Regions from separate parts of the Thiohalorhabdus denitrificans genome, predicted to be linked through region 3. Evidence: riboswitches for the same ligand, from Rfam matches in the RefSeq annotation. Region 3 holds a riboswitch; each other region holds the start of a gene.
The links. A riboswitch is a leader RNA that binds a small molecule or an ion and turns the genes downstream of it on or off. The one in region 3 is predicted to bind cobalamin.
Positions count from the first base shown of each region.

Region 1 (7,456 bases), on a different contig from region 3:
GCACGCCTATCTGCGCTTGAAGGACCGCTTCCCCACCGAGGTGGTCCCCGGCGTGCCGTCGCCCCTGGCCGCGGCGGCTCAGCTGCCCAAGCCGCTGACCATGCGCGACGACGTGCTGACAGTGATTCCCGGAACCCTGCCCGAGGCGGAGCTGCGCGCCGCCCTGAGCGGGGCGGATGCGGTGGTGATCATGAAGGTGGGGAGCCACCGCGACCGCATCGTCGCCCTGCTGGAGGAGCTGGGGCGCAGCGAGGAGGCTTGGTACGTGGCCAAGGCGAGCATGGCCGACGAGGCGGTCATGCCCCTGGCCGAGGCGCCGGCGAAGGCGCCCTATTTCTCCCTGATCGTGCTGCCGGGCCGGGGGGTGCGCGCCGATGAGCGGTGAGGGCTGGGTGGCGGTGGTGGGCACCGGTCCCGCAGGTCCGGAATGGCTGACCCCGGAGACCGCCGGAATCCTGGAGCAGGCCACGGACCTGGTGGGCTACGGGCCCTATCTGGACCGGGTCGCCGCGGGCCACCAGCGCCGCCACGCCTCGGACAACCGGGAAGAGCTTGCCCGGGCTGGCCACGCCCTGGATCTGGCCGCCGAGGGGGCGAAGGTGGCGGTGGTTTCCGGCGGGGATCCCGGGGTTTTCGCCATGGGGGCGGCGGTGCTGGAGGCCGTGGATCGGGACACGGCGGGCCGCTGGCGGGATGTGGAGGTCACCGTACATCCCGGAGTGTCGGCCATGCAGGCCGCGGCCGCCCGCCTGGGCGCCCCCCTGGGGGCCGACTTCTGCGCCATCTCCCTGTCGGACAACCTCAAGCCCCTGGCGGTGGTGGAGCGGCGTGTGCGGTTGGCGGCCGAGGCGGGGCTGGTCATGGCCCTGTACAACCCCGCCTCCCGCGCCCGGCCCTGGCAGCTGGGCCGGGTCCTGGAGGTGCTCGGCGAGGTCCACCCGCCGCAGACGCCGGTGATCTTCGCCACCGCCGCCGGCCGCGGCGACCAGGAACGGCTCACCGTCACCACCCTGGCCGAGGCCGATCCGGCCCGCGCGGACATGCGCACCCTGGTGCTGGTGGGCATCCCGGCCACCCGGGTCCTGCAGCGGCCCGACGGCACGCTCCGGGTCTATACCCCGCGGTACTACGAGGAGGCGGAATGACCGCCGGCGGCGAGGTCTTCCAGCCACTGCAGGGCCGCGGCCGGGTCGTGGTGCACCGGCACGCCCTCGGGGCGGGCCGGGCGCTCCACCATGATTACCGGGATGCCGCGCTCGCGGGCGGCGTCGAGCTTGCCGCGGGTGGCGTCGCCGCCGCTGTTCTTGGTCACCAGCACCTCGATGCCGTGCTCGTCCATGAGCGCCGCCTCGGCGTCCCGGTCGAAGGGACCCCGGTCCTGGATGTAGGCCGCATCGGGCAGGGCGGGGGGCGGCTCCGGCGGGTCGATGGTGCGGATCACGTAGTGCTTGTCCGGGGCGCGCTCGTAGGGGGCCAGCTCCTGGCGCCCGGTGGTGACCAGAACCCGGTGGCCGAGGGTATGCAGGGCCTCGGCCGCGGCGTCCAGGTCGGCCACCGGGATCCAATGGTCCCCTGCGGTGGGCTCCCAGGGCGGGCGCTCCAGCGCCGCCAGGGGAACGCCGGCCTGCCGCGCCGCGGCGGCCGCGTTGGTACTGATGCGGGCGGCGAAGGGGTGGGTGGCGTCCACCACGGCTTCCATGCGGTTGGTGCGCAGGTAGTCCGCCAGCCCCGCCACCCCGCCGAAGCCTCCGGTGCGCTGGGGCAGGTTGGAGCGGGCTGGCCGCGCCGTGCGTCCGGCCAGGGAAACGGTGCCGTCGAGCCGGGGATGGCCCTCCAGAAGCCGGGCCAGGGCCGTGGCCTCGGTGGTGCCCGCAAGGATCAGTACCTGCATGGAAGCGCTCCCGGATGGAGAGGGGGAGGGGACGATGCCACAGGCCGGTAATGATGAAAGCCCCGCCCGGGATGGGCAACCGTGGCTCACCCTGGTGGGCCTCGGCGAGGACGGTCCGGCGGGGCTGACTCCCGCCGCCCGGGCCGCCGTAGAGCAGGCGGAAACCGTGTTCGGCGGGGACAGGCATCTGGGTCTGGTGCCGGAGGTTCCCGGGCAGGAGCGCATCGCCTGGCCCTCGCCCCTCACCGACGCGCTGCCGTGGATCGAGGCGCGGCGCGGCCGGCCGGTCTGCGTCCTGGCCAGCGGCGACCCCTTCTGGCACGGCATCGGCGCCACCCTGGCCCGCCGCCTGCCGCCGGAGGAGATGGTGGCCCATCCGGCGCCTTCGGCCTTCAGCCTGGCCGCGGCGCGACTGGGATGGCCGCTGCAGGAGACCCGCTGCCTGTCCCTGCACGGCCGGGCCCTGGAGCGCGTGCACCCCTGGCTGCACGACGGTGCGCGCCTGCTGCTTCTCAGCTGGGACGGCTCCACCCCCGCGGCCCTGGCCCGGCGCCTGGTGGAGCGCGGCTTCGGCGCCTCCACCCTGACCGTGCTGGAGCGCATGGGCGGGCCGGAAGAGCGCCGCCGGGAGGCCCGGGCCGCCGACTGGGGGGAGGCCACGGTGGCGGACCTGAACACCATCGCCCTGGCCTGTCGGGCGGATCCCGAAGCCCGGCCTGTGGCCCGCGCACCGGGCCGGCCGGAGGAGGCCTTCACGCACGACGGCCAGATCACCAAGCGGGAGGTGCGCGCCGTCACCCTGGCCCACCTGGCGCCGGGCGCCGGCGAGCTGCTGTGGGACATCGGTGCCGGCTCGGGCGCCATTGCCATCGAGTGGATGCTGGCGGACCCGGCCAACCGCGCCGTGGCGGTGGAGCCGCGCCCGGAGCGGGCTGCGAATATCGCCGCCAACGCCGGGGAGCTGGGGGTTCCGGACCTGCAGACCGTCGAAGGCAAGGCCCCCGAGGCCCTGGAAGGGCTGCCGGCGCCCGATGCGGTATTCATCGGCGGCGGCCTGACCACGCCCGGGCTCGTGGAGCGCTGCCGGCAAGCCCTGCGTCCCGGCGGACGCCTGGTGGCCAACAGCGTCACCGTGGAAGGGGATGCCGTGCTGGCGGCGGCGCGGGAGCGCCTGGGGGGGCAGCTTACCCGGCTGGCGGTGGACCGCGCCGAGCCCCTGGGCGGCTTCAGCGGCTGGAGCCCCCTGCGCCCGGTGACCGTCTGGTCGCTGGTGGTGCGGTGATCGCCCTCGGTGTGGGGTTCAGCGCCCGGTGTACCGCGGCGGAGCTGGAGGCGCTCGCCGCCGGCGTCCTGCGGGCAGTCCCCGGCGACAGAGGCCCCCGGCGCATCGCCACCCTGGAGCGCAAGCGGGAAACCGGCCTCCTGGAGGCGGTGGCGGAGCGCCTGGACCTGACGCCGCTGTACCTGAGCGCCGAGGATCTGGCCCCGTTCCAGGAGGGGCTGAGTCGCTCAGCGCCGGCCGAGGCCGCCGTGGGCCTGACGGCGGTGGCGGAGGCCGCGGCCCTGGCCGCCGCGGCTCCCGGGGCGCGGTTGGTGGTGGCCAAGACGGCCAGCCCCCGGGCCACCTGCGCAGCGGCCATAGGGCAGGGGGCCGGATGAAGCCGCGGCTCGGCAGGATCGGGGCCCCGGGTCTGTAGGAGCCTGCTTCAGCAGGCGAGCCGTGAAACCGGTACCGGGGCCAATCAAAGACTCGCTTGCTAAAGCAAGCTCCTACGGTGCGCTGCCACGGGTTCACGCTGCCCATTCCAATCTTGCTCCCCGACAGCGGTGACCCTTTCAGGAGGAAGCATGACCGTCCACTTCATCGGCGCCGGCCCCGGCGCCCCCGATCTGCTCACCCTGCGCGGCCGCGATCGGATCGCCGCCTGTCCGGTGTGCCTCTACGCCGGCTCCCTGGTCCCCGAGGGGGTGTTGGCCCACGCCCCGGAGGACGCCCGGGTGGTGAATACCGCGCCCATGACCCTCGACGAGATCATGGCGGAGATCGAGCGGGCCCACGCGGCCGGCCAGGATGTGGCGCGGCTGCATTCGGGGGATATGTCCGTCTACAGCGCCATGAGCGAGCAGGTGCGGCGGCTGGAGGCGGCGGGCATCGACTACACCATCACCCCCGGCGTACCGGCCTTCTCCGCGGCGGCCGCCACCCTGGGCCACGAGCTCACCGTGCCCGAGGTGGCGCAGTCGGTGGTGCTGACCCGGACCCAGGGGCGCGCCTCCTCCATGCCGTGCGGGGAGACCCTGGAGGCCTTCGCCGCCACGGGGTCCACCCTGGCCGTCCACCTGTCCCTGCACAACATCGAGGATGTGGTGGCCCGCCTGACCCCCTACTACGGGGCCGAGTGTCCCGCCGCCGTGGTCCTGCGGGCGAGCTGGCCCGACGAGACCGTCCTCACCGGCCGCCTGGACACCATCGCCGACCAAGCCGCGGATCTGCCGGTACGGCGCACCGCCTTGATCCTGGTGGGGCCCGCCCTGGATCCCGGCGATTTCCGGAACAGCGCCCTCTACGACCCGAAGCACGTGCGCCGTTTCCGGGGCCAGGAAAACGGCAACTAGGTTCCCGGGCCTACTTCCCTTTATAACTGTGGGAAGCGGCCAGGCTTTGACGTCCCCTGGTGGCCCATGTAGGTTATAGGCCATCTTTTTGCCGGGGATGTCCCGGCAATGGCAATCCAGAAAACCCGCCTCAGGTGTTCCGCGGCCCCGGCAGGGCCGTGGAATGAAACGGGAAGTCCGGTATGGCCCGCCTTGGGAGACCAGGGGAGCCAAAGCCGGCGCTGCCCCCGCAACGGTAGGCGAGTGACGGGACGGCCTTCATGCCACTGCGCGAAAAGCGCGGGAAGGCGGCTGTCCCGGCGGTGTCCCGGAGAGGACCCGCCAGCTCGCCAGCCCGGAGACCGGCCTGAGGTTTGGCTGCGGCACTGCGGAGGGCGGTGCCGGGCGCGGACCTCCGCCGTCCTGTCCCGCCTGTGAAGTCCTCCGAGATGCCCGGCCCGTGCGGGTGTGCACGTCTCAGGAGGACAACTTGCTTCAATCCCGTATTCCGTATTCCGGAACCGTGCTGCTCGGCGCGGCCATCCCCCTCGCTTCCGCCACCGCCGCGCCCCAACTTGCCGAGACCGTGGTCACCGCGAGCCGGACCACCCAGTCCCTGTCCGAAACCCTGGCGGCCACCACGGTGATCGACCGGAGCGATATCGAGGACAGCAGCGCCCACAGTGTGCAGGATCTGCTGGAGCAGCGGGTCCCGGGCCTGCAGATGAGCAACAGCGGCGGCGCCGGGAAGGACTCCAGCGTCTTTCTGCGCGGCACCAACAGCGACCACGTTCTGGTGCTGGTGAACGGCATCAAGCAGAATTCGGCCACCACCGGCAAGGCGGCCTTCCAGCATCTGCCCGTGGAGCAGATCGAGCGCATCGAGGTGGTGCGCGGGCCCCGCTCCAGCCTGTATGGTGCCGAGGCCGTGGGCGGGGTGATCCAGATCTTCACGCGCCGGGGCGAAGAAGGCTTTCATCCCCATGCGGAAGTCGGCTACGGCAGCCACAACCACCGGGAAGCCAGCGCCGGGGTGCGGGGCGGCAGCGCCGGCACGCGCTATAGCCTGGGCCTTGACCATGTGGCCACCGAGGGCATCGACGTCCAGGATGGCGGCAACCCCGACCATGACGGCTACGAGCGCACCTCCGCCTCGGCGAGCTTGAAGCAGCAGCTGTGGACGGGGGCCGAGGCCGGGCTGGATTTCATGCGCGCCGAGGGAACTACGGAGTTCGACCGTTCCTGGGAGCCCGATATCGATCATGAGGACGAGATCGTCCAGCAGTCCGCTGCCGCGACCTTTCTGCAGTCCATGGGTGCCGTCTGGGACACTCGGCTGCGGGTCGGGGAGGGCCGGGACGAGAGCGAAATCTTCAAGGACGGCCAGCGCACCGACTTCTACGAGACCCGGCGGCTGGAGGGCTCCTGGACGAACAGCTTCTATGTCACTGACTATCAGGAACTGGTCCTGGGGGCCGACTACCAGCAAGACCAGGTGGACTCCAGCCGGGATTACGCCGCGGACAGCCGGTACAATCGGGCGGTGTTCGCCCAGTGGCTCGCCGACTGGCGTCCGGTGGAGGTCGGGCTCGGCCTGCGGCATGACGACAACGAGGCCTACGGCGAGCACACCACTGGCAACGCGAACCTCGGCTTTCGTCTCTCCGAGGGGTTGAAGCTGGTGGCCTCCTACGGCACGGCCTTCAAGGCGCCCACCTTCAACCAGCTCTATTACCCCGGGTTCAGCAATCCCGGTTTGAAGCCGGAGGAGTCCCGCTCCACGGAGCTGGGCCTGGAGGGCCGGGCCGGCTGGGGGAGCTGGGAGCTGCGGGTCTTTGAAACCCGGGTGGAGGACCTCATCGTTAATGTGGATACCAACGAAGATGGCTGGGTAGATACCCCGGTGAACCTCGCCGAGGCCCGCATCCGCGGTGCCGAGCTCTCCGCGGACCTGAACAAGGGCGGCTGGCGGGTGCGTCCCGCGGTGACCTACCTGGAGCCCGAGGACGAGGAGACCGGCAACCAGCTTCCCCGGCGTGCCAAAGCCAGCGGCGCCCTGGACATCCAAAAAACCTGGGCGGACCGGTGGGCCTTCGGCGGTACCGTGGTGGCCAAGGGCCCGCGCTACGACCGGGTGGATAATACCGACGAGCAGGAGATGCCCGGCTACGCCCTCCTGCACCTGCGAGGGTCCCGCTCCCTTGGAAGTGTCTGGCGGTTAAAGGTGGAGGCCAACAATATTCTTGATAAGGACTATGAATTGGCGCAGGGCTACAACACCCATGGCCGGGAATTCTTCGTGAGCCTGAGCTATGGGGCGCGCTAGGCCCGCTTTCCGGGAAGGCGCCCGGAGGGCGCCTATCCCCCTGTCCCTTCGGACCGCTGCGGTCCTGGTCGCCGCGGTCTTGCTGGGGACGCCGGCCGACGAAACGGGAGCCGCCGAGCGGCCCACCGTGGCCTCCATCAACGCCTGCACCGACCAGCTGGTGCTGGAACTGGCCGATCCGGGGCAGCTCGTCACCGTCTCGGAGTACGCCCGCAGTCCGGCCTTCTCCTACATGGCCGAGGCCGCCGCGGAATATCCGCTGAACAGCGGCCACGCCGAGGAGGTGATGGCCCATGACCCGGACCTGGTGGTCGGCGGTCCCTACACCAAGCGGGAGACCCGCAACCGCCTGGATGCACTGGGCTACCGGATGGTCACCCTGGACAGCCCCGACACCTTTCCCGGCATCCGCGAGACCATCCGGCGCATGGCCGGGCTGCTGGGCCATCCCGAGCGCGGGGAGCGGCTGATCGCCGAGATGGACCGCACCCTGGAGGCCGTCGCCGAGCGCCTGCCGCCGCGGGAGGAGCGGCTGCGGGCCCTGGCGCTGCGGGCCAACGGCGTGACCGTGGGGGAGGGCGCCCTGCTGGATACCATCATGGAGGCCGCCGGGCTGCGCAATGTGGGCCGCGAAGTGGGCGCCG
Region 1 is NZ_LJCP01000014.1:79,860-87,315, reverse strand. Features, by position in the region: gene AN478_RS12155 (precorrin-2 C(20)-methyltransferase) at 1-385, shown strand, start outside; gene cobJ (precorrin-3B C(17)-methyltransferase) at 375-1,145, shown strand; gene AN478_RS12145 (cobalt-precorrin-6A reductase) at 1,127-1,891, opposite strand; gene AN478_RS12140 (bifunctional cobalt-precorrin-7 (C(5))-methyltransferase/cobalt-precorrin-6B (C(15))-methyltransferase) at 1,926-3,173, shown strand; gene AN478_RS14170 (cobalamin biosynthesis protein) at 3,170-3,550, shown strand; gene cobM (precorrin-4 C(11)-methyltransferase) at 3,740-4,507, shown strand; cobalamin riboswitch at 4,623-4,871, shown strand; gene AN478_RS12125 (TonB-dependent receptor domain-containing protein) at 4,977-6,812, shown strand; gene AN478_RS12120 (ABC transporter substrate-binding protein) at 6,892-7,456, shown strand, end outside.
Region 1: linked by a shared signal. The riboswitch ahead of AN478_RS12125 (TonB-dependent receptor domain-containing protein) and the one ahead of AN478_RS14770 (hypothetical protein) in region 3 are both predicted to bind cobalamin.

Region 2 (7,456 bases), on a different contig from region 3:
GCTTGCGGCCAAGAAGCTCCAACGGGACCGTCCCGAGCTGAAGACCGTGGTCACCCTGTTCTGCGACGGTGGGGAAAAATACTTCTCGGAGCACTTCCTGTCGGCGGCGGTCCAGGGCAGCGAGTCGGGAGGGTAAAACGCGCTTGAATCCATCAATCCCCCCTTCGGGGGCGGCGAAGGAAAGGGGGCTGTCGTCATCTACAGGGAATTCAACGACGACCCGTGAAGTGTGAGTTCGGAACCAATTGTCCACCGGCGACGCCTCGCCGGCCTCAACCTCTGACCATAGGAGGGCGCCATGCGCTGGATCCCTTATAGAGAAGCCATCAATGACCTGTTCGCCCAGCAGCGCGACCGCCTCCGCCGCAATCACGAGGCGCTCGATGACATCGTCTGGAACGGTTATAGCGGCTTGACGAAGATGACCGCCGAGGAGGTGGGACGGGAATACGGGCGCGTATTTGGTGAGCCCGTGCGCATCGCCGTCGACCGCAGCTCGCCGGGGGACGACGAGGAGGTCGCCTGAGCGGCAACGGCCCACTACCCGGAAAGGGCCCCCCTGCGACACCAGGGGGCTCTTGGGATGGATTCGGTCTGGGGTCCTGATCCGGGCCGGAGGATACAGGAGGGCAGCCCCCATCGCCGGGCTGCCCTCTAGGTTTCGGCGGGGTTGATTTTGGCGCCCCCATGGGTGTGGATGGGGGTAAAGGGGCCCCATCCATTCCCCGGAGAACCCATGGCGGATGACGGATTGACCGGCCTGCTGTTCCTCGGCTTCGGGCTCGGCCTGCTGCACGCCTTCGACGCCGACCACATCATGGCCGTAACCGCCCTGGGTACGCGGCGTCCCGGCTGGCGGCGGGTGCTGCGCTTCTGCACCGCCTGGGCCCTGGGCCACGGTGCCACCATCCTCGCCATCGGCATCGTGGTGCTGGCCCTCGGCTGGCATCTTCCGGAGGGGCTGTACGCGCTGGCCGAGGGGGGTGTGGGCCTGGTGCTCATCGCCCTGGGCCTCTGGGTCTGGGCCGATCTGTGGCGGCGCGGGGTGCGCCTGCGCCCCCACCGGCACGGCAGCCGCCTCCACGTCCATCTGGCCACACCGGCCCATCTCCATCCACCCCGCACCGTCCGCCTGGCCGATCACAGCCCCACCATGGTGGGCATCCTCCACGGTTTCGCCGGCGCCGCGCCCCTGATGGCCCTGGTTCCCACCCTCCACCAGGGCGGTGCCTGGGCCGGTCTGGCCTACCTGCTGCTTTTCTCCCTGGGTGTGCTGGCCAGCATGCTCGCCTTCGGCCTCCTGTTCGGCGGCCTCCAGGGCTGGCTGGCCCGCCGCGGCGAGGCCCTCATGAACGGTTTCCGTCTCCTGGTGGGTGCCCTGTCCCTGGGGCTCGGCGGTGCCTGGCTGGCCGGGTGAGGGTCAGCCGTGGGCTTCCGGGAGGTCGTCAATGCCCTGGTCCAGATCCTGGAAGGCGTGGGGATCGCGGTCATCCTGGGCGGGTTCCTGGTGGCCACCGCCGTCTATCTGGGGCGTCTGCGGCACTGGTCCTCCCATCAAGCCTACCTGGAATACCGCCGGCGCAGCGTGCGCGGACTCATCCTGGGCCTGGAGTTCCTGGTCGCCGCCGACATCATCAAGACCGTGGCCATCGACTACACCCTGAACAGCGTGCTCATGCTCGCCATGATCATCCTGATCCGGACCTTCCTCGTCCTGGCCCTGCACCTGGAAATCGAGGGTCGGTTGCCCTGGGACGCCGTGGAGCAAGATGGCAAGGGCAGCCGCGGTGGTTCCGGTCGGGGGTAGCCGGGGCCACTACCGGCGCATTCCCGGCAAGTTGACCTTTTCCCATCTTGACCCGTAGTCTCTCCGGGTTCCGGGGATTCTTGCCCGACCGAGAATCCCAACCTGCTCCAGGTTCCCCGAGCCTCGCGGCCGGGGTGAAACGGGAAGTCCGGACGGCCCGCACGGCCCAACCGGCGCTGCCCCCGCAACGGTAAGCGAGTGATGGGCGGTCTTTGGCCACTGCGCCTGCGGGCGCGGGAAGGCAACCGTCCGGCGGCCCCGCCGCCAGCTCGTCAGCCCGGAGACCGGCCTGGAGCGGCTTGACCCACGGCGTCGCGGGGCGCGACGTGCGGGGAGCCGGCCCTTCCAGCCGCTGACCCGTCACTGACTCCCCCGCGCTGCCCGGAATCGCCCGATCCTGGAACCGGCGCAGCGGAGTTCTCATGTCTTTCCCGAATGCGGCGTGGCGCGCCGCACGAAGCGTCTTACTCCTTCTTCCCCTGCTAGCCGTCCTCCTGGCCCCGGCGGCCTCCGCCCAGGCGGCCAAGCTGGTGGGCGTCGTCTCGGAGCGCTCGGCGGCCATGGCCGCCGGCGGGGCGCACCGCTATCTGGACGACCATCCCAATCACGAGGTGGTGCTGCGGACCCCGAGCCAGCTCTCGGACCTCTCCGACGCCGAGGTGGCCGGGCTGTGGGCCGGGGCCGACGCCGTGCTCATGGCCGGGGTGTTCGGCGATGCCGCCGTGCGCCTTAAGCGGCTGCTGCGCCAGTCGCCTCCGCCCAAGGGGGCGCCGGTGTTTATCGTCAGCAGCACCCGCTCCCTGGTGCGCCAGTCGCGCCTGGACGGCGAGCGGCCGCTGGCCGATCTCTCCGGCGAGGCGAAAGCGGTGATCGGCGCCGATCCGGGGGCCGACGAGGATCCGCTGGCCTTCATGGAAGAGATGGCCGCCGAATACCCGGAGCAGGCCGAGTGGCTCCGTGGCCGGGCCTACTGGCGGGGGCGCGGCGCCGACAACGCCGCCAACCTGGTGGCCTGGCTATTGAGCAAGGGCGGGGTGGAGGTGAGCGCCGCCCCGCCGCAGCCGGCAGCCCCGCTGCGCTACCACCGCGACGGCGCGGTGGTAGCCGCCGACGAGCTGGACCTGCCCGAGGGCGAGCCGGCGGTGGCGGTGCTGGCCTACGACGACGGCGACGCCGCCGGCAAGCGCCGCCTTCTGGACGCCCTTTGCGAGGAGGTGGAGTCCCGGGGGCCGGCCTGCTTTGCCGTGCTGGCGCGCTGGGGCACGGCCAGCCGCCAGGCCGTGGAGCGCTTGAGCAAGGTGAGTGCCCCGGCGGACCTCGGGGCCGTAATCAGCCTGCAGGACTTCGTGGTGGGCGGCGGCGAGGGACGCGAGGCGGTGACCGGGGCCCTGAAGGAGCTGGACGTGCCCGTGCTCAAGGGCATCCGCCTCGCCGACCGCACCCGGGGCGAATGGCGGATGTCCGCCGACGGCCTGCCCCAGGACTCCATCCACTACCGTGTGGGCATGCCCGAGCTGCAGGGCGTCAGCCAGCCCCTGGTGCTGGCCGCGGCGGAGCCCGCGCACACCGACCCGCGCACGGGGCTGCGCTTCGCCACCACCCGCCCGGTGGAGCGGGAGGTGGCCGCCATAGCCGAGCGCGCCGCCAACTGGATCCGCCTGCGGCGCACCGACAACAGTGACAAGCGCGTCGGCATCCTCTACTACAACCATCCCCCGGGCCGGCACAACATCGGCGCCGACAACCTGGACGTGCCGCGCTCGCTGCTGCGCATCCTGCGCAACATGCGGGACGCTGGTTACGAGACCGGCGAGCTGCCCGGCTCCCCCGAGGCCCTGCTGGAGCGCATGCAGGAGCAGGGGGTGAACCTGCCCGAGAATCGCGAGGAGCTGGCGCGCCTGCACAGCGAGGTGCCCACCCTGTCGGCGGAGGCGTACCGGGAGTGGTTCGCCGGGCTGCCCGATCCGATCCGTGCCGAGATGCGCGACGGCCCCCTGGGCTTTCTGCACGAGACCCTGCGCGAGGCCGAGGAGTCGGGCCGGCTGGACCTGGGCCGGGACCTGCTGGAGCGCATGCACGGCGATCTGCGCCACTTGGTGGAGGGGGCGGACCATCCGGCGACCGCCCGTGCCCGGGACCTGCTGGACCAGCTGCGCGCCGAATACGAGTCCCTGCTCGCCGAGGAGCCCGATGCCAGCTGGGAGCAGGCGCAAAGGCTGGTGAACGGCCTGCGCGACACCGGCATCGAGGGCCTGCACGGCTGGGGTGAGCCCCCGGGGCGGGTCATGGTCCACGACGGCGACATGCTCATCCCCGGCCTGCGCTTCGGCAACGTCTGGATCGGCCCCCAGCCGCCGCGTGGTTGGGAGGTGAACGAGGAGCTGCTGCACGCCAACCTGGCCGTGCCGCCGCCGCACCAGTACCTGGGCTACTACCACTGGCTGAAGTCGCAGTTCGGCGCGGACGCCCTGGTCCACCTGGGCCGGCACTCCACCTACGAGTTCCTTCCCCGGCGCCGGGTGGGGCTCACCGACACCGACTATCCGCGGCTCATTGCCGGCGACATTCCCGGCGTCTACCCCTACATCGTCGACGGCGTGGGCGAAGGCCTGCAGGCCAAGCGCCGTGGCCTGACGGTGATGGTGGACCACCTCACGCCGCCGCTGTCCACCACGCCCCTGTACGACCAGCTTTTGGAGCTGCGTGGGCTGGTGGAGAGCTTCGAGTCGGCGGAAGGCCAGGGCAATACCCCCGCCCGTGAGCGCGCCCTGGACCGCATCCGCGACAAGATCGCCGAGCTGGACATGGTCTCCGAGCTGGAGTCGGAGCTGCGGGCCGAGCGGGGCAATCCCGAGCTGAGCCTGGACGAGGTGGGCGGCGACCTCCTGGTGCACGAGGTGGGCCACCACCTCACCGAGATGCAGGAGGAGTTCATGCCCCGGGGCCTGCACATCTTCGGCGCCGAGTGGGCCAATGAGGAGCGGCGGATGATGCTGGAGTCCATGGCCGGGGCGGGCGAGATCAAGGACAAATGGCGCAAGGCCCTGGCCGACTCGCCAGGTCGCGAGATGGACGGGCTGCTGGCCGGTCTGGACGGTCGATTCGTGGCCCCGGGCAAGGGCAACGACCCTGTCCGCACCCCCGAGGTGCTGCCCACCGGCCGTAACTTCTTCGGCTTGAACGGCAACCTGTTGCCCAGCCGCGTGGGCTGGGAGATGGGCGCGCAAATGGCGGCCGACGCCCGCAAGGAGGGCGATAACGGCCCGCCGCAGGGCAGCGAGGCGGTGGTGCTGTGGGCCTCGGATACGGTGCGTGACGAGGGCGCCATGGTGGCCTTCGGCATGGACATGCTGGGCATTAAGCCCGTGTGGAACAGCCGAGGTATCGTCGAGGGCATCGAGCGCCGGCCGCTGGAAGAAGGCCGCTACCGCCGTGACGTGGTGTTCACCACCTCCGGTCTGTTCCGCGACCTCTACGGCAACCTCAACGCCTGGCTGGATAAGTCCGTGCGCCTGGCCCTGGACGGTGCCAGCCAGACCATCCGGGAGAAGCATCCCGAGCTGACCCCGGCGCTGGAGGCGGCCCTGAAGCCCCTGGGCGAGCTGCGCGATGCCGGCACCGAGTCGCTAAAGCGCAATAAGGTGGCCGCCCATTGGGTGGCCGACGCCCGGCGGGGCGTGGAAGAGGGAGCCGAGCCGGCCGACGCCGGCAACCAAGCCATCCTGCGGGTCTACGGCGACGCCCCCGGCAGCTACGGAGCCGGCGTCAACCGCATGGCGGAGCGTTCCGGCTCCTGGGAAAAGCGGGATGAGGTGGCGGACACCTACCTGCGCCGTATGGGCCACGCCTATGGCGCCGGTGCCGCCGGCGAGGCCGCCCACGGCGATTTCCGGCGCAACCTGGGCCGGGTGGAGCGCACCTATCTGGGCCGGGCCTCCAACCTCTACGGGCTGCTGGACAACAACGACGCCTTCGACTACCTGGGCGGGCTGTCCATGGCCGTGGAGCAGGTCACCGGTGCGGCGCCGGATAGCCGCATCATCGACCATTCGGATCCGGAAAACCCGAGCATGCAGACCCTGGAGGCCGCCCTGCTGCAGGAGCTGCGCGGCCGCTTCCTCAACCCCGCCTGGCTCCGGGCCCAAATGGACCACGGTTACAGCGGCGCCCGCACCATGGGCTCCAAGTTCATGGAGCACCTATGGGGGTGGCAGGTCACCAATCCGGCGGTGATCGACGATTGGGTGTGGCAGGAGGTCAAGGACGTCTACCTCGACGACAAGCACGATCTGGACCTGGACGAATTCCTGGTCGAGGGCAACCGGGCCCACGTGCGCACCAACATGCTCGCCATCATGAATGTGGCCATCGCCAAGGGCTTCTGGGAGGCCTCCCAGGCCACCCAGCAGGAGCTTGCTGAGGAGCTGGCCCGGGCGGTTGTGGAAAACGGTCTGCCCGGCTCCGGCCATACCCGGCCCAAGCATCCCGTTTTCGACCACGTGAAGGGCCAGATCGGCGACGATCTGGCCGAGGCCCTGGACCAGAAGCTGAAAGCCGCCGGCGGCAAGCAGCCGGAGGAGCAGGGGCAGGCAGTGCAAACGGTAGCCGAGGTGAAGCAGGCCCCCGAAGCGCAATCGCTCGAAAGGAAGGATGCAGGAGCGGCGGCCCCCGCCGCGACCGAACGGGCCACCGAATCGGGGCAGGCCCGCCAGGTCGAGCGGAGCGAGGGCCGGCAATCCGACAGGGAATCGAACAAAGAGGCCCGCGATGGCGAAAGCCAATCCCGAGATCGCCACGTGCCCTGGTACCTGTGGGCCACGGCCGGACTGGCCCTGATCCTGCTCGGCGGCGGCTTCTATCGCGGACTACGCAGCGGAGGCAGCAATGTTTGACGGTGTCCTGGTGCAGTGGATCCACGCCGGCGTGAGCTGGCTGCTGGAGCCGGTGCTCGCCGCCCTGGCCGTGTTGGTGGCCCTGGCGGTATGGGAGGTGGGACAGGCTCTGGGCGAGGGCCTCGGCGGCCTGGCTCGCCTAAGCCGGATCGGTGACCGGGGTACGGTGGGCCGGGTGGGCCGGCGCCGCATCGAGCGGGCCGACCTCATCGCCCGGGTGGGCCCCATGCTCGGCCTCATGGGAACGCTCATCCCTCTCGGCCCGGGCCTGGCCGCCCTTGGGCGCGGCGAGCTGCAGACGCTCGCCCAAGCGGTGACGGTGGCCTTTGATACCACCGTCATGGGCCTGTTGGTGGGCATCGTCGGCTTCATCCTCGGCCGGGTGCGCCGACGCTGGTACGATTCCCTGCTTGACGCCCTGGAGGCCGGCGATGGCCGGGCGTGACTGGAGCCGGGGCCGCTTCGACGAGGCGGATGCCGAGCCCATGGGGCCCATGGCCAACCTGGTGGACATCATGCTGGTGTTCGCGGTGGGGCTCATCGCCGCCCTGGCCGCCAGCCAGGGGGGCAAGGACGCCCCGCTCGAGGAGCTGAGCAACCAGGAGATCACCAAGGGGCGTGAGCTACCCGAAGTGCCCGAGGGCATGGGCGGCGCCGGCTCCGGCTACGAGCCCATGGGCGAGGTCTACCGCGACCCGGAGACCGGCAAGCTCATCATGATCAAGGGCGGCGGAGGCGGGGAGTGACGGCCTTCTCC
Region 2 is NZ_LJCP01000014.1:96,015-103,470, reverse strand. Features, by position in the region: gene AN478_RS12235 (PLP-dependent cysteine synthase family protein) at 1-136, shown strand, start outside; gene AN478_RS12230 (hypothetical protein) at 299-526, shown strand; gene AN478_RS12225 (urease accessory protein UreH domain-containing protein) at 737-1,417, shown strand; gene AN478_RS12220 (DUF1622 domain-containing protein) at 1,427-1,807, shown strand; cobalamin riboswitch at 1,900-2,114, shown strand; gene AN478_RS12215 (cobaltochelatase subunit CobN) at 2,230-6,699, shown strand; gene AN478_RS12210 (MotA/TolQ/ExbB proton channel family protein) at 6,692-7,144, shown strand; gene AN478_RS12205 (DUF2149 domain-containing protein) at 7,131-7,445, shown strand; gene bluB (5,6-dimethylbenzimidazole synthase) at 7,442-7,456, shown strand, end outside.
Region 2: linked by a shared signal. The riboswitch ahead of AN478_RS12215 (cobaltochelatase subunit CobN) and the one ahead of AN478_RS14770 (hypothetical protein) in region 3 are both predicted to bind cobalamin.

Region 3 (7,456 bases):
CGGCGTTGCCCTTGTGCGGCTCCGCCTCCGGGCCGGTTTCCTTCTCCGGGTGGACCTCGAGCTGGATCCGGGTGCGGTGGCGCTTCAGGGGAATCACCACCCTTTCCTCGGTACCCGGTTGGGGGTTGAAGTAGCGCTTCAACCAACCCGGCTGGGCATGGAAGGATTTGGGGTCGATGCCCTCGCCGTAGCGTACCGTCATGGCGAAGGTCTTCTTGCCGTCCACGTGGAGGCGGTTCTTCAGGGGCCGGGTGTAGGAAAGCAGCCGGTTGGCGGCCTCGTCCTCGCGACCAGGCCGGTTGCCGAGGAAGACCTCCTCCTCCTCCAGCGGCGGAGTCACCCCGGGGCAGGCGGGGCCGGCGATCATCCCGGTGACCGTGAAGTCCTCGATCCAGGGGAGACGGGGGTCGTGCTCTCCGTAGGACGCGTAGTCCCATTCATCTGGGTTGTTATCCATGGCCGGAGTCAATTGATATTGACGGAGGCCAGGCTTAGTAGGAGCTACGATAGTCAGGCCGTCCCTTTCCTGCCCGGGCTTTTGGTACAAGCCCCATGACGCTTCCCTGGAAATACCGATTCCAAATACGGAAGCACTTCCCCATTCCGCATTTACCGCGGAAGGAACATACTCACCATCGGCGAATATCCCAATATATCCCTCCTTTCCCTGGGGAATGGGAAGCTCTCCGGAATACTCGATGGTCTTGTAACAAGATATATCGAGATCCAGCCCTGAAATGATCCCTTTATTTTCCTCCGGGGCGGCAACGAAGTATTCATACTGGTAAAAGCCGTCCGCCCTCTTCCTGTAATCCACCTCAACCTCGGTCCTGGATATATCCTCGTCCCTATACAAAGGGTCCTTAAGTTCTGACGCATAAATATGCGACCCAAAAACAAAATTATTTGTGAAAATGAGGCCCGCCCCGGCGAGCCTGACGCGTGATGCGGACATTCCCTTCCCCCTTGTCCTGGTGCAGCTTCCTCAGGACACGCCCATAGCCCCTCCGGAGCGCAAATCCCGTAACTTTAATACGGCCTCCGCCCGTTTTCTATCAGACGGTTGAATAAGGAGCAAGGACAAAAAAACGCCGGGGCAATCGCCCCGGCGCCCGGCCGTGAGGGGAGAAACGGCCTTGCAGGGTCAGGCGGCGTGCTTGCGGCCGCACTGCTTGTTGGCGGGCACGGCCTCGTCGATCCGCTTGGGATAGGGGAGGTCGAGGTTGGCCATGATCGCCAGGAATTCGTCGTGGCTCTTGTCCATCCCCAGGCGCGGGTTGCGCTCCTTCTCCTGGCCGATGGTGGAGACATGGCGGTGGTTGTAGTCGTGGCCGGGATGGACCAGGGTCTGCTCCGGCAGCGCGAACAGCTTGTTGCGCACCGACTCGAACAGGGCCTCGGCGTCGCCGTTCTGGAAATCCGTGCGACCGCAGCCGTCGATCAGCAGCGTGTCGCCGGTCAAGACCATGTCCCCGACCACGTAGCTGTGGCTGTCGTCGGTGTGGCCCGGGGTGAAGAGGGGCTCGATGCGCACGCTGCCCACCTCGATGGGCTCGCCTTCGCGCACGCGGAAATCGGCGCAGTCCACCCCGCTTTGCTCCGGCAGGCCGACGCGGCAGCCGGTGCGCTCGCGCAGCTCGTTGTCGGCGGCCACGTGGTCGGCGTGGACGTGGGTCTCCAGGACGTACTGCAAGGTCAGGCCGTGCTCCGCCAGGACCTCCAGGTCGCGGTCCACCATGGAGGCCACCGGGTCCACGAGGACGGCCTCGCGGGTCTCCTCGTCGCCCAGCAGGTAGGTGTAGGTGGAGGTCTCGGGCTCGAAAAGCTGACGGAAGATCATGGTGCTCCCTCCTTGGTCCGGACGGCGCGGACGACTGGAGTTTTAGAGTATTAGCGCTTTCTAATCTGCTTGGAAAGCAGCGGCCGGGCAGAGTTCCCGACCTTTTCCGTCGGCCTTTCGGATGGAGGTGGGGCGGGTCGGGACCCGTTTCAAGGCCCGGCTAGTGGAAGCGGTAGCCGATGCGGAACCGCAGGCCGGTGTAGTCCACGTCCCGCCCGTCCCAGACCCCGAGCCCCTCGGCGCGGGTGAGCATGCCCATGGTGTAGAGCTCGCCGGGGCCCTGGACCCCCAGGCTGAAGCCCCAGCCAAGGCCCATGCCGTCCCGGGTGTAGCGGTCGCCGTCCACCACCTGGCGGTGCAGGCCCAGGTGGGCGCCCACGAACATGGTCCGGTACCACGCCCGCCCCTCCAGGCCCAGGATGCTGTTGCGCACGGAGGGGTCCCCGGCCAGGTCGTCGCTGGTCTCCAGGGAAAGACTGAAGAAGGGGTTCCAGGAGAAGGCGCCGTTCACCGGCACCTGGTAGTCCAGCCCGAGATTGGCCCCGTGGCTGGAGTAGTCCCGGTCGGCGGGGGAGTCGCTGAAGCGGTTGTCGTGGAAGGCCAGGCCGCCGAAGAGGCTGGGGCCGGCCACCGGCCCCGCCTGGGCGGCGGATCCGACCAGCAGCAGGATGGGCAGGACGAAGCGGGACAGGGTCCGGGCAGGGCGCATGATTCCTCCAGGGGCTGCGGTCTCGGGTACCGCGCAAACCTAGGGGATTTCCCCGATCCCTGCAATGCCCCTTGCCAGCGCCCCGCCCTTGCCCGTATCTTGGGCCTTATCTCCGGTTCACCCCCAAAATATTGGGTGTTGCAAGAGGGAACCCGGTGCGAATCCGGGACTGACGCGCAGCGGTGTTGGGGAACGAAAACCGCACGAGGTCGCCGACCTCGGGCACTGCCCTTCGGGGTGGGAAGCCGCGGCCGTAGGCTGCCCCTGAGTCCGAAGACCTGCCGGAGAGCCCCGTCCCCTGGACGGGACCCGCGAGCCTTCGCGTCGGCGTCCGGATTCCGGACCAGGGCTCCCGGGACCGGCGGGCCGCCGCGCCCCCGTGCTCCCGGCCCCGCCGCGTAGGCTCCAATCGACCGATAACGCGCTTTTGCGGCGATTGGAGACCCCATGAGCAGCCGTTCCCCCCGTCCCGGCCCCTGCGTGGGCCCCGCCCTCCCGTCCTCCCTGGACTCCGCCTCCCCGCTTCAGTTGGCCGCCGACCACCTGCGCCGCGTCCTGCGCCTGCAGGAAGGGACCGGTCCGACCGCCGAGGAGCGGATCAACCACCAGGTGCAGGACCTGCTGCAGCGGCTCCCGACCGATGCCCCGCCGGCTCCGGAGGACCTCGCCGACCAGCTGTGGGCCGCCCTGCTGGAGGCCGGCCGGCCCGCGGCGGCCCGCTTCTTCCGCCCCTACCGCGCGGGACGGGGCCCGGTCCTCTGGGTGCGGCGCGCCGACACGGGGGCGGACCCCCTGGCCCGCGAGCGCGTGGAGGCGGTGCTGGAGCGCCGTTGCCGGTCCCTGGAGGAGCCCCTCCTGGACGGTCCGCGCATCCACCGGCTCTGCCGAGCCCAGCTGCGCGACGGCATGCGCGAGGCGTCGCTGGTACGGGTGCTGGCGCTGACGAGCCCGGGGCAGGCCGCGGTGCTGGACCGCCTGTGCGGGGGCGCCTAGGGGCGACTCCGGGCGGCCACCTCCTCCCGCACGGCCGCGGCGGCCCGGGCCACCACCGCCTCCGGCGGTGGCTTCCGGACATCGGCCTCCACCCCGACCACCACCCACTCGGGCAGGACCCCCACCCGCTCGGCCAGGGCCAGGGCCTCCGCCAGCCCGAAGCCGTGGGAGGACAGAGGATCGGCGGCGGGGAGCCCATCCAGGCCGCGGAACCGGTGCAGGGTCCCCGGCGGGGCCCCGCTGCGCACGGCGTCCACCAGCACGGCGTAGCCCACGCCCTCCAGGTGGGGGAGCAGCCCCGGGCCCGGGCGGTCCAGGGCCGTAAGCCGCACCGCCGGCCAGCGCGCCTCCGCCTCCGGACGCAGCGCCTCCACCACCGCCCACCCCACCCGGTCGCCGCCGAAGGGGGAGCCGATGCCGAGCACGGCGATGCTCATCGGCGGTGGACGGTGAGGTCGAGGAAGTGCGTGGCGCAGGAGATGCAGGGGTCGTAGTTCCGGATCACCCGCTCGCCGAGGAAGCGCAGCTCGTCGTCCGGGGCGTCGAGGCCGCGGGCCTCCAGGCTGAGGCGCAGATCCTCCTCCATGCGCGCCTGGTTCTGCGCCGTGGGCGGCACGATGCGGGCCGCGGTGACGCGCCCGGCGTCGTCGGTCTCGTAGCGGTGCCACAGGACCCCCCGCGGGGCCTCGGTGGCCCCGTACCCCGTGCCCGCCCGGGGCGCGACCTCGGCGTAGGGCCGCTCCGGGACCCGGTAGTCGCCCAGCAGGCGGACCGCCTCCACCAGGGCCGCGTGGATCTCCAGGGCTCGGGCAAGCAGGGAGTGGAAGGGGTTGGTGGAGGGCAGCGCCGGTCCCGTGTCCGCCAGCAGGGCCCGGGTCGCCGCGGGCAGCACGTCGGCGTTGATATTGAGCCGGGCGAGCGGACCCACCAGGTAGGGCTCGCCGTCCAGGCGGGCGTGGAAGGCCGTGGAGTGGGGCACCTGCTCCTCGGTGACGTGGTCGGCGAATTCGGCCACGGGCACATCGAGGCCGGTGGAAGCGGCAATCCGGCCCCGGTTCATGGGGTAGTCGGCGCCGTTGCGCAGGGCCAGGCAGGGGAATTCCTGGCCGTTGTCCGGCAGATCGAATCCCGCCGCCCAGCGCGCCAGGGCCTCCGCCTCCGGAATGGCGGCCTCCAGGCGGCCCCGCAGGTCGGCGACGTCTGCGGCCTTCGGCGCGTGGTGGAAACCGCCCACCCGGGCCCCCACGGGGTGCACCGCCCGCGCCCCGAACAGGGCCATGAGCTCGTTGCCCAGGGCCTGCAGGCGCATGCCGCGGCGTACCTCCCCCGGGTAGTCGGCGGCCATGGCCAGGGCGCTGTCGTAGCCGAAGAAGTCCGGCAGGGCCAGCAGGTGGATATGCAGGGCGTGGCTCTGGATCCATTCCCCGCAGTAGAAGACCCGGCGCATGGCGCGCACCCAGTCACCGGGCTCCACGCCGAAGATGGACTCCAGGGCCTGCACCGCACTCATCTGGTAGGCCACCGGGCAGATGCCGCAGATGCGCGCCACCGCATCCGCCACCTCGTGGTAGCCCCGCCCCTCCAGGAAGCGCTCGAACATGCGCGGCGGCTCGAAGATGCGGAGCTTGAGGTCCGTGATTCGGCCGCCCGCCGCGTGCACCTCCAGGGCGCCCTCCCCTTCCACCCGGGAGAGCACCGGCACGTCGATATCGATGCGGCGGGTCTGGTCGCTCACGGGCCTCTCCCGCCGCCACCGCCCCAGCGCAGGCCGGCGCCGTGCAGGGGCTCCCGGTGGCTGTGGATGAAATGGAAGCGCCGGGCCACGTCCTCGCGCATCAGCCCCAGGCCCTCGAAGCGCCGCCCGAGGGCATCGGGATTGGGGTTCTCCGCCGGCCCGTAGCAGCCGTAGCAGTCGCGGCCGAAGGCAGGGCACAGGGCGCCGCAGCCGGTGACGGTCACCGGCCCCAGGCAGGGCTGGCCCCGGCTCACCAGGACGCAGACATGCCCCGCCCGCTTGCACTCCATGCAAACCTTGTCCCGCTCCGGAACCGGATCCACCCCCCAGAGCAGGGCCCGTACCGCGGCGAGCACCTGGCGCCCGTTCACCGGGCAGCCCCACAGCTGGTAGTCCACCGTTACGTTGTCGGCGATGCCGGTGGAGGTGGCCAGGCTCTCCACGTACTCCGGGGAGGGGTAGACGTCCGCCAGCCACTGCTTGCCGTCGTGGAGGTTGCGCAGGGCCTGGATGCCGCCGGAGGTGGCGCAGGCGCCGATGGGCACCAGGTAGCGGGTGTTGGCCCGGATCCTCTTGATCCGCTCCGCCTCCCCGGGCGTGGAGATGCTGCCCTCCACGAAGGCGATGTCGGTCTCCGCCTCGGGGTCCACCGGTCCGGCCTCGGCGAAGTGGACGAAGTCCACCAGCTCGGCGAGTCGCACCAGATCCTCGCCGAGATCCAGGAAGGCCAGCTGGCAGCCGTCGCAGGAGCTGAACTTGTGCACGGCCACCCGGGGCTTGGCTTCATCACCCGCCTTTCCCATTCCCATTTCTCCCAGGGTTTAGGGTGTAGGTTGGCGCTCCCTTCCAGCCACAGTACGGAACGCCGGCCTGCCAGGGAATCCCTGCGGCCCCGTGGCTTGCCGTCTAGCGTTATATCTGCTCGAATATAACGAAAGCGCGTCCCCGGAGCAGCGCCCCGTGCCCCCATCGTTCCCCACCCATCCCGCCGGCCGTCTTTGGCTCGAGAAGGAGGATCAGGGCTTCCTCGGCCAGGGCCGCGCGGAGCTGCTGGAGCGCATCGACGAGCTGGGCTCCATGGCCAAGGCGGCGCGGGCCATGGGCATGGGCTACAAACGGGCCTGGGACATGGTGGAGGCCATGAACAACCTGGCCGATGCGCCCCTGGTGGAGCGCGTCACCGGGGGCCGGGGCGGCGGCGGAACCCGCCTGACCGAGCACGGGCGGCGGATGATCGAGGAGTTCCGGGCCGCTGAGGCCGCCTACACCCGGTTCCTGGAGATGCTGGCGGCCGAGTCCGGCGACCCGGAGCGGCTGCGGGCCCTGATGGGGAGGTTGGCCATGCGGACGAGCGCGCGGAACCAGTGGTGGGGCCGGATAACGGACATCCAGTCCGGCTCCGTGAATACGGAAGTGGTGCTGCGCCTGGGCGGCGGCGAGCCGCTGGTGGCGGTGATCACCAACCAAAGCGTCCGGGAGCTGGCCCTGGCCGAGGGTACCGAGGTGCTGGCCCTGGTGAAGGCCACCCACATCATCCTGACCGGAGAGGATGCGGGGCTGCGAACCAGCGCGCGCAACCGGCTGTGCGGGACCGTGGAGCGGATCGATCAAGGCGAGGTGGAGGCCGGGATTACCCTCCGGCTGGGCGGCGGCAACACGGTTACCGGGGTGGTCACCAACGAAAGCGTCGCCACCCTGGGCCTGGCCGAGGGTGGAGCGGCCTGCGCCCTGATCAAGGCCTCCCACGTGATCCTGGCGGTGAACGGCTGAAAACCCGAACCGCCAAGGACGCCATGACCGCCAAGAAAGGCAAGAATGAAAGGGCTGCGATGACCCAGCTTGCTCCCTTCCATAAGCCACCCTCTAGCAGGGCCCAACCGCGGCGCAGGTCTCGCCTGGTCCGTTTTCTTGGCGTCCTTGGCGTTTCGATAGTCGGTGGTCTGCTCCCCGCCCACGCCGCCGAGGTGCGGGTGGCGGTGGCCTCCAACTTCACGGCGGCTATCAAGGCCCTGGAGCCCCGATTCGAGGAGGCCACCGGCCACGACCTGCGCATCAGCACGGGCTCCACCGGCAAGCTCTACGCCCAGATCCGCAACGGCGCCCCCTTCGACGCCTTCCTCGCCGCCGACGCCCGCCGCCCGCGCCTTCTGGAGGAGAAGGGCGCGGCGGTGACCGGCTC
Region 3 is NZ_LJCP01000011.1:342,648-350,103, forward strand. Features, by position in the region: gene AN478_RS11090 (hypothetical protein) at 1-457, opposite strand, end outside; gene AN478_RS11095 (MBL fold metallo-hydrolase) at 1,145-1,840, opposite strand; gene AN478_RS11100 (hypothetical protein) at 2,001-2,549, opposite strand; cobalamin riboswitch at 2,646-2,849, shown strand; gene AN478_RS14770 (hypothetical protein) at 2,997-3,542, shown strand; gene AN478_RS11110 (hydrogenase maturation protease) at 3,539-3,979, opposite strand; gene AN478_RS11115 (Ni/Fe hydrogenase subunit alpha) at 3,976-5,277, opposite strand; gene AN478_RS11120 (NADH-quinone oxidoreductase subunit B family protein) at 5,274-6,080, opposite strand; gene AN478_RS11125 (TOBE domain-containing protein) at 6,238-7,047, shown strand; gene modA (molybdate ABC transporter substrate-binding protein) at 7,248-7,456, shown strand, end outside.